2 linked regions of the Streptomyces venezuelae genome follow. The protein of the gene in region 1 interacts with the protein of each later gene in a pairwise test. Links are inferred from orthologs where the notes say so. Each region holds a gene or a part of one and is shown on either strand. Other genes may lie near its edges.

Evidence for each region.
Region 2: the proteins of dnaE (region 1) and DEJ51_RS15660 interact in binary tests that used the Escherichia coli proteins (3 or more experiments, as listed by UniProt). The link is inferred for Streptomyces venezuelae from one-to-one orthologs.

The regions. Positions count from the first base shown.
Region 1 is NZ_CP029189.1:2,018,319-2,022,696, reverse strand. The notes cover bases 48-4,118. They hold dnaE (DNA polymerase III subunit alpha), read left to right. Parts: upstream 48-375; coding sequence 376-3,918; downstream 3,919-4,118. Other genes in these bases: DEJ51_RS34450 (hypothetical protein), read right to left, coding at 3,992-4,118; DEJ51_RS08540 (DUF2252 domain-containing protein), read right to left, coding at 48-202. Also shown: more of DEJ51_RS08540, read right to left, coding at 1-47; more of DEJ51_RS34450, read right to left, coding at 4,119-4,153; DEJ51_RS08530 (NYN domain-containing protein), read left to right, coding at 4,374-4,378. UniProt on the Escherichia coli protein: DNA polymerase III is a complex, multichain enzyme responsible for most of the replicative synthesis in bacteria. This DNA polymerase also exhibits 3' to 5' exonuclease activity. The alpha chain is the DNA polymerase catalytic subunit.
Region 2 is NZ_CP029189.1:3,577,443-3,580,731, reverse strand. What follows is about bases 134-3,115. They hold DEJ51_RS15660 (DNA polymerase III subunit gamma and tau), read left to right. Parts: upstream 134-529; coding sequence 530-2,701; downstream 2,702-3,115. Other genes in these bases: purD (phosphoribosylamine--glycine ligase), read left to right, coding at 2,762-3,115. Also shown: more of purD, read left to right, coding at 3,116-3,289. UniProt on the Escherichia coli protein: Part of the beta sliding clamp loading complex, which hydrolyzes ATP to load the beta clamp onto primed DNA to form the DNA replication pre-initiation complex.

The sequences.
Region 1 (4,378 bases):
GGCCGCCGTGCCGGTCCCGCTCCAGGTCGGAGTAGAAGAGGCAGGCGGTACCCCGGTAGAAGGCGAAGGCCGAAGCCGCCATCTTGCGGAATTTGACCTGGAAGGCAGCGGGGTCGGCGGCGAGCAGCTCACCGAACGCGGTGTCGAAGACGTCGAGGATCTGCTCGGCGCGCTGCTCGTCGGTCGTCTCGGGGACCGCCATGGCGGGTTCCTCCTGGTGCACGGGCTGTTTCGGGTTCCGACCGACTGGACGCCGGATCGGCCCTCCTGGTTCTGCAACGCCCGACCGTACCGGTCAGTGCCCGCGATCTGTCACCCGGCCGACGTAGGATTCGAAGCTGCCCCCTCACCCCCCGCCGCCGGAGGACCCGCGCCGTGACCAAGCCGCCGTTCACGCACCTGCACGTCCACACCCAGTACTCACTGCTGGACGGTGCCGCGCGGCTGAAGGACATGTTCAACGCGTGCAACGAGATGGGCATGACGCACATCGCCATGTCCGACCACGGCAACCTGCACGGCGCCTACGACTTCTTCCACACCGCGCAGAAGGCCGGCATCACGCCGATCATCGGCATCGAGGCCTACGTCGCCCCCGAGTCCCGGCGCAACAAGCGGCGCATCCAGTGGGGCCAGCCGCACCAGAAGCGCGACGACGTCTCCGGTTCCGGCGGTTACACCCACAAGACGATCTGGGCGTCCAACGCCACCGGCCTGCACAACATCTTCCGGCTGTCCTCCGACGCGTACGCCGAGGGATGGCTCACGAAGTGGCCGCGGATGGACAAGGAGACCATCTCCAAGTGGTCCGAGGGCCTGATCGCCTCCACCGGCTGCCCGTCCGGCGAGGTGCAGACCAGGCTGCGCCTCGGCCAGTTCGACGAGGCCGTGCAGGCCGCCTCCGACTACAAGGACATCTTCGGCGAGGGGCGCTACTTCCTGGAGCTGATGGACCACGGCATCGAGATCGAGCGCCGGGTCCGCGACGGGCTGCTGGAGATCGGCAAGAAGCTCGGCATCCCGCCGCTGGTGACGAACGACTCCCACTACACCTATGCCAGCGAGGCGACCGCCCACGACGCCCTGCTCTGCATCCAGACCGGCAAGAACCTCTCGGACCCGGACCGCTTCCGCTTCGACGGCACCGGCTACTACCTGAAGTCGACCGACGAGATGTACGCGATCGACTCCTCGGACGCCTGGCAGGAGGGCTGCGCCAACACGCGGCTGGTCGCCGACCAGATCGACACCGAGGGCATGTTCAAGTTCCGGAACCTGATGCCGAAGTTCGACATCCCGGAGGGCCACACCGAGGTCAGCTGGTTCCGCGAGGAGACCATGCGCGGCATGCACCGCCGCTACCCCGGAGGCATCCCGGACGACCGGATGCAGCAGGCCGAGTACGAGATGGACACGATCATCTCGATGGGCTTCCCCGGCTACTTCCTCGTGGTCGCCGACTTCATCATGTGGGCCAAGAACCAGGGCATCGCGGTGGGCCCGGGCCGAGGCTCCGCGGCCGGCTCGATCGTCGCGTACGCCATGGGCATCACCGACCTCGACCCGCTCACGCACGGCCTGATCTTCGAGCGCTTCCTGAACCCCGAGCGCGTCTCCATGCCCGACGTCGACATCGACTTCGACGAGCGCCGGCGCGTGGAGGTGATCCGGTACGTGACCGAGAAGTACGGCGCCGACAAGGTCGCCATGATCGGCACCTACGGCACCATCAAGGCCAAGAACGCGATCAAGGACTCGGCCCGCGTCCTGGGCTACCCGTACGCCATGGGCGACCGGCTCACCAAGGCCATGCCCGCCGACGTCCTCGGCAAGGGCATCCCGCTGTCCGGCATCCTCGACCCGCAGCACCCCCGCTACGGCGAGGCCGGCGAGATCCGCGGGATGTACGAGAACGAGCCGGACGTCAAGAAGGTCATCGACACCGCACGCGGTGTGGAGGGCCTGGTCCGCCAGATGGGCGTGCACGCCGCCGGCGTGATCATGTCCAGCGAGACCATCACCGACCACGTGCCCGTCTGGGTGCGGCACACCGACGGCGTCACCATCACCCAGTGGGACTACCCGAGCTGCGAGTCGCTCGGCCTGCTGAAGATGGACTTCCTCGGCCTGCGCAACCTCACGATCATGGACGACGCCGTCAAGATGGTGAAGGCCAACAAGGGGATCGACATCGATCTCCTGGGCCTCCCGCTCGACGACGCCAAGACCTTCGAACTGCTCGGCCGCGGCGACACCCTCGGCGTCTTCCAGTTCGACGGCGGGCCCATGCGCTCCCTGCTGCGCCTGATGAAGCCCGACAACTTCGAGGACATCTCCGCCGTCTCGGCCCTCTACCGGCCGGGCCCGATGGGCATGAACTCGCACACGAACTACGCCCTGCGCAAGAACAAGCAGCAGGAGATCACCCCGATCCACCCGGAGCTGGAGGGGCCGCTCGAAGAGGTCCTCGCGGTCACCTACGGACTGATCGTCTACCAGGAGCAGGTGCAGAAGGCCGCCCAGATCATCGCCGGGTACTCGCTCGGCGAGGCCGACATCCTGCGCCGCGTGATGGGCAAGAAGAAGCCCGAGGAGCTGGCGAAGAACTTCGTCATCTTCGAGGAGGGTGCCCGGGGCAAGGGCTTCAGCGACGCGGCGATCAAGGCCCTCTGGGACGTCCTGGTCCCCTTCGCCGGATACGCCTTCAACAAGGCCCACTCGGCCGCGTACGGCCTGGTCTCCTACTGGACCGCCTACCTGAAGGCGAACTTCCCGGCCGAGTACATGGCCGGCCTGCTCACCTCGGTCAAGGACGACAAGGACAAGTCCGCGATCTACCTGAACGAGTGCCGCCGGATGGGCATCAAGGTCCTGCCGCCGAACGTGAACGAGTCCGAGCCGAACTTCGCCGCCCAGGGCGACGACGTGATCCTCTTCGGCCTCACCGCGGTGCGCAACGTCGGCACCAACGTCGTCGAGTCGATCATCAGGACCAGGAAGGCCAAGGGGAAGTTCTCCTCCTTCCCCGACTTCCTGGACAAGGTCGAGGCCGTCGTCTGCAACAAGCGCACCGTCGAGTCGCTGATCAAGGCCGGCGCCTACGACGAGATGGGCCACACCCGCAAGGGCCTGGTCGCGCACCACGAGTCGATGATCGACAACGTGGTCGCGGTCAAGCGCAAGGAGGCCGAGGGACAGTTCGACCTGTTCGGCGGGATGGGTGACGAGAACGCGAGCGACGAGCCCGGCTTCGGGCTCGACGTGGAGTTCTCCGACGTCGAGTGGGAGAAGTCCTACCTGCTCGCCCAGGAGCGCGAGATGCTCGGCCTGTACGTCTCCGACCACCCGCTGTTCGGCCTGGAGCACGTCCTCTCCGACAAGACGGACGCCGGTATCTCCCAGCTGACCGGCGGCGAGCACTCCGACGGCGCCGTCGTCACCATCGGCGGCATCATCTCGGGCCTCCAGCGCAAGATGACCAAGCAGGGCAACGCCTGGGCCATCGCCACCGTCGAGGACCTGGCCGGCTCCATCGAATGCATGTTCTTCCCGGCGACCTACCAGCTCGTCTCCACCCAGCTGGTCGAGGACACCGTCGTCTTCGTCAAGGGCCGCCTCGACAAGCGCGAGGACGTCCCCCGCCTGGTCGCCATGGAGATGATGGTCCCCGACCTCTCCTCGGCCGGCACCAACGCCCCGGTGGTCCTCACCATCCCCACCGTCAAGGTCACCCCGCCGATGGTGACCCGTCTGGGCGAGATCCTGCGCCACCACAAGGGCAACACCGAGGTGCGGATCAAGCTCCAGGGGCCGCGCACCACCACCGTGCTCCGCCTCGACCGGCACCGCGTCCAGCCCGACCCGGCGCTCTTCGGCGACCTCAAGGTGCTGCTCGGACCGTCCTGCCTGGCCGGATAGCGACCCCGCCGGAACGTGCGGAAGGGCCCGCCGGGTGTCACCGGGCGGGCCCTTCCGCATGCGGTCACGGCCGTCAGTTGTGGCCGAACTTCTTCTCCTTGCGCTTGTGCGCCATGTCCATCGGGCTCGGTGCCGACGAGGGCATCGACTCGGTCTCCGCCGAGCCCTTGCTCGTATCCTGCCCCGACCGGGGCTGCTGCTTGGCGGGCTGCTTCTGGTTCTTGTTCTTGGCCATGGTGGAACCTCCGTGAGGGTCTGGGGGCCAGGACCGCCTTCACACTCACACAACGCCAGAAACCGCGCATTTTGGATCATTACTGCGCGTAGCCGGGCCCCTCCGCCCCGTCGACCGTGAGATCCGCCACGCCGATGATCGAGTTCCGGCCTTCAACACCCTTGAGGTCGGGCAGACTCGGGGAACCGCCGCAAAGCACAGAGGACCCCCAGGGAAGAGGGTGGA
Region 2 (3,289 bases), 1.6 Mb from region 1 along the record:
GGCGGGCGGAGCCCACACCTGCCCCCCACGGACCGCCGCGTCGTCTGTGGGGTCGCGGGGCTTCGGGAGCGGGTCGGCCCCCTGTGGCTCCCGCACCAGGAACGCAGAAGGCCCCGGCCGGTTTCCCGGTCGGGGCCTTCAAGTGCCCGGTGAGGCACTGGCGGAGGATACGAGATTCGAACTCGTGAGGGGTTGCCCCCAACACGCTTTCCAAGCGTGCGCCCTAGGCCACTAGGCGAATCCTCCGCCGCAAACAATACAAGACGTTGAGGGGTGCTCGCGAACGTGATCGTCGGGCGGAGCGCGGGTCGGGGTCCGGCTCGATTCCGGGGCCTTCCATCCGCTAGGGTGGGGCCAGCCCCTCACGTGGCGCTATCTCACCCAACTCCCCCAGGGCCGGAAGGCAGCAAGGGTAAGTGGGCTCTGGCGGGTGCGTGGGGGGCGCTTTGCGTTCCGGGCGCCGCCCGGGACGCCCTCCAGGGGCTCCGGCGGACCGCTGATGTCGGTGGGCCCGGATAACCTCGTATACGTGTCGTCCCTTGCGCTGTACCGCCGCTACCGCCCCGAGTCGTTCGCCGAGGTCATCGGGCAGGAGCATGTCACTGCCCCGCTGATGCAGGCCCTGCGGAACAACCGGGTCAATCACGCGTACCTGTTCAGCGGGCCGCGCGGCTGCGGCAAGACCACCAGCGCGCGCATCCTCGCCCGGTGCCTGAACTGTGAGCAGGGTCCCACCCCCACCCCCTGCGGGGAGTGCCAGTCCTGCCGGGACCTGGCCAGGAACGGGCCGGGCTCCATCGACGTCATCGAGATCGACGCCGCCTCGCACGGTGGTGTGGACGACGCCCGTGACCTGCGCGAGAAGGCCTTCTTCGGGCCGGCGTCCAGCCGCTACAAGATCTACATCATCGACGAGGCCCACATGGTCACCCCGCAGGGCTTCAACGCCCTGCTGAAGGTGGTCGAGGAGCCGCCGGAGCACCTCAAGTTCATCTTCGCCACCACCGAGCCGGAGAAGGTGATCGGGACCATCCGGTCCAGGACGCACCACTATCCCTTCCGGCTGGTGCCGCCCGGCACCCTGCGGGACTACCTGGGCGAGGTCTGCGGGCGCGAGGGATCCCAGGTCGAGGACGGGGTGCTGCCGCTGGTCGTGCGCGCCGGCGCCGGGTCCGTGCGTGACTCGATGTCCGTCATGGACCAGCTGCTCGCCGGTGCGGGCGACGACGGTGTGACATACGCCATGGCGGCCTCGCTGCTCGGCTACACCGAGGGCTCCCTGATCGACTCCGTCATCGACGCCTTCGCCGCCGGGGACGGGGCCGCCGCCTTCGAGGTCGTCGGCCGGGTGGTCGAGGGCGGGAACGACCCGCGCCGGTTCGTCGCCGACCTGCTGGAGCGGCTGCGCGACCTGGTGATCCTGGCCGCCGTACCGGACGCCGGGGAGAAGGGGCTGATCGACGCCCCCGCCGATGTCGTGGAGCGGATGCAGGCCCAGGCGTCCGTGTTCGGGGCCGCCGAGCTGTCGCGCGCCGCCGACCTGGTCAACGCCGGACTCACCGAGATGCGGGGTGCGACCGCACCCCGGCTGCAGCTGGAGCTGATCTGCGCCCGGGTGCTGCTGCCCGCCGCCTTCGACGACGAGCGGTCCTTCCAGGCCCGGCTCGACCGGCTGGAGCGCAGCGGCCCGCCCGCCGCCGCGGCCTTCGCCGCGCCGCCCGCCGCCGCGCCCGCCCTGGGGTACGTGCCCGGGCCCGAGGCGCACGCCATGGCCCCCGCCGGTCCCGGCGGGGGTGCGGCCGCCGCGCGCGCCGCCGCGCCCGCGCCCGCCCCGGTGCAGGCTCCCGAGCCGGTCCGGGCCGCCCCTCCTGCCACACCGGCCCCGGCCCCCGCCGCGCCCGCCCCCGCTCCCGGCGCCTGGCCGGGCGCCGCGCAGCCCGGGAGCGGTGCTCCCGGTGCCTGGCCCGGTGCCGCGGCACCGGCCGCCGCAGCGGCTCCCGCCGCGGGTGCCTGGCCCGGGGCGTCCGCCCCGGCCGCCCCCGCCCCCACTCCCGCGCCGGCTCCGGCCGCCGCACCCGCCCCGGCCGCCGCGCCCTCCCCCGGGATGGCCGCCGGAGCCGGGCAGGTCCAGGCGATGTGGCCCGGTGTGCTGGAGGCCGTCAAGAACCGCCGTCGCTTCACCTGGATCCTGCTCAGCCAGAACGCCCAGGTCACCGGCTTCGACGGGACCACCCTGCAGCTGGGCTTCCCCAACGTCGGAGCCCGGGACAACTTCGCCAGCAGCGGCAGCGAGGACGTCCTCAAGGCGGTCCTGGCCGAGCAGTTCCAGGTCAACTGGAAGATCGAGGCCGTCGTCGGCGGCGGCTCCCCGGCGCCGGTCCCGACCTCCTCGTACGGCTCGTCGTACGGCGCCCCGGCCGCGCCCGCCCCCGCCCACACCCCGCCGCCGGCTCCGGCCCAGCAGCAGTCCCCCGCCCCGCAGGCCCCGGCCGCCCCGCCGTACACGCCGCAGCAGCAGCCGTCCCAGCAGTCGGCTCCCGCCCCGCAGCCCCCCGTGCAGCAGGCGCCCCCGCCGGTCGCCCCCGAGGACGACTTCGCCGAGGAGGACGATCCCGACCTCGTCGAGAGCGCGCTGACCGGACACGACCTGATCGTGCGCGAGCTCGGAGCCACCGTTGTGGAGGAATACACAAACGAGTAGCCGGTGCCGATTGGGTGGCCGCACGAAGGTGCCCGCGCCGTCCGGGCTAGTCTGAGCAGCGTGAAGGTCCTCGTCATCGGCGGCGGCGCCCGCGAACACGCCCTGTGCCGCTCTCTGTCCCTCGACCCCGACGTCTCCGCGCTGTACTGCGCTCCCGGCAACGCCGGCATCGCCGAGGTGGCCGAGCTCCGCCCGGTCGACGCCCTCGACGGCGGTGCCGTCGCCGCTCTCGCCACCGAACTCGGAGCCGCGCTGGTCGTCGTCGGCCCGGAGGCCCCGCTGGTCGCCGGCGTGGCCGACGCCGTGCGCGCCGCCGGGATCCCCGTCTTCGGCCCGTCCGCCGAGGCGGCGCAGCTCGAAGGCTCCAAGGCCTTCGCCAAGGACGTGATGGCCGCGGCCGGGGTCCCGACCGCGCGCAGCTACGTCTGCACCACCCCCGAAGAGGTGGACGAGGCCCTCGACGCCTTCGGCGCCCCGTACGTCGTCAAGGACGACGGGCTCGCCGCCGGCAAGGGCGTCGTCGTCACCGAGGACCTGGCCGCCGCCCGCGCGCACGCGCTCGGCTGCGACCGGGTGGTCATCGAGGAG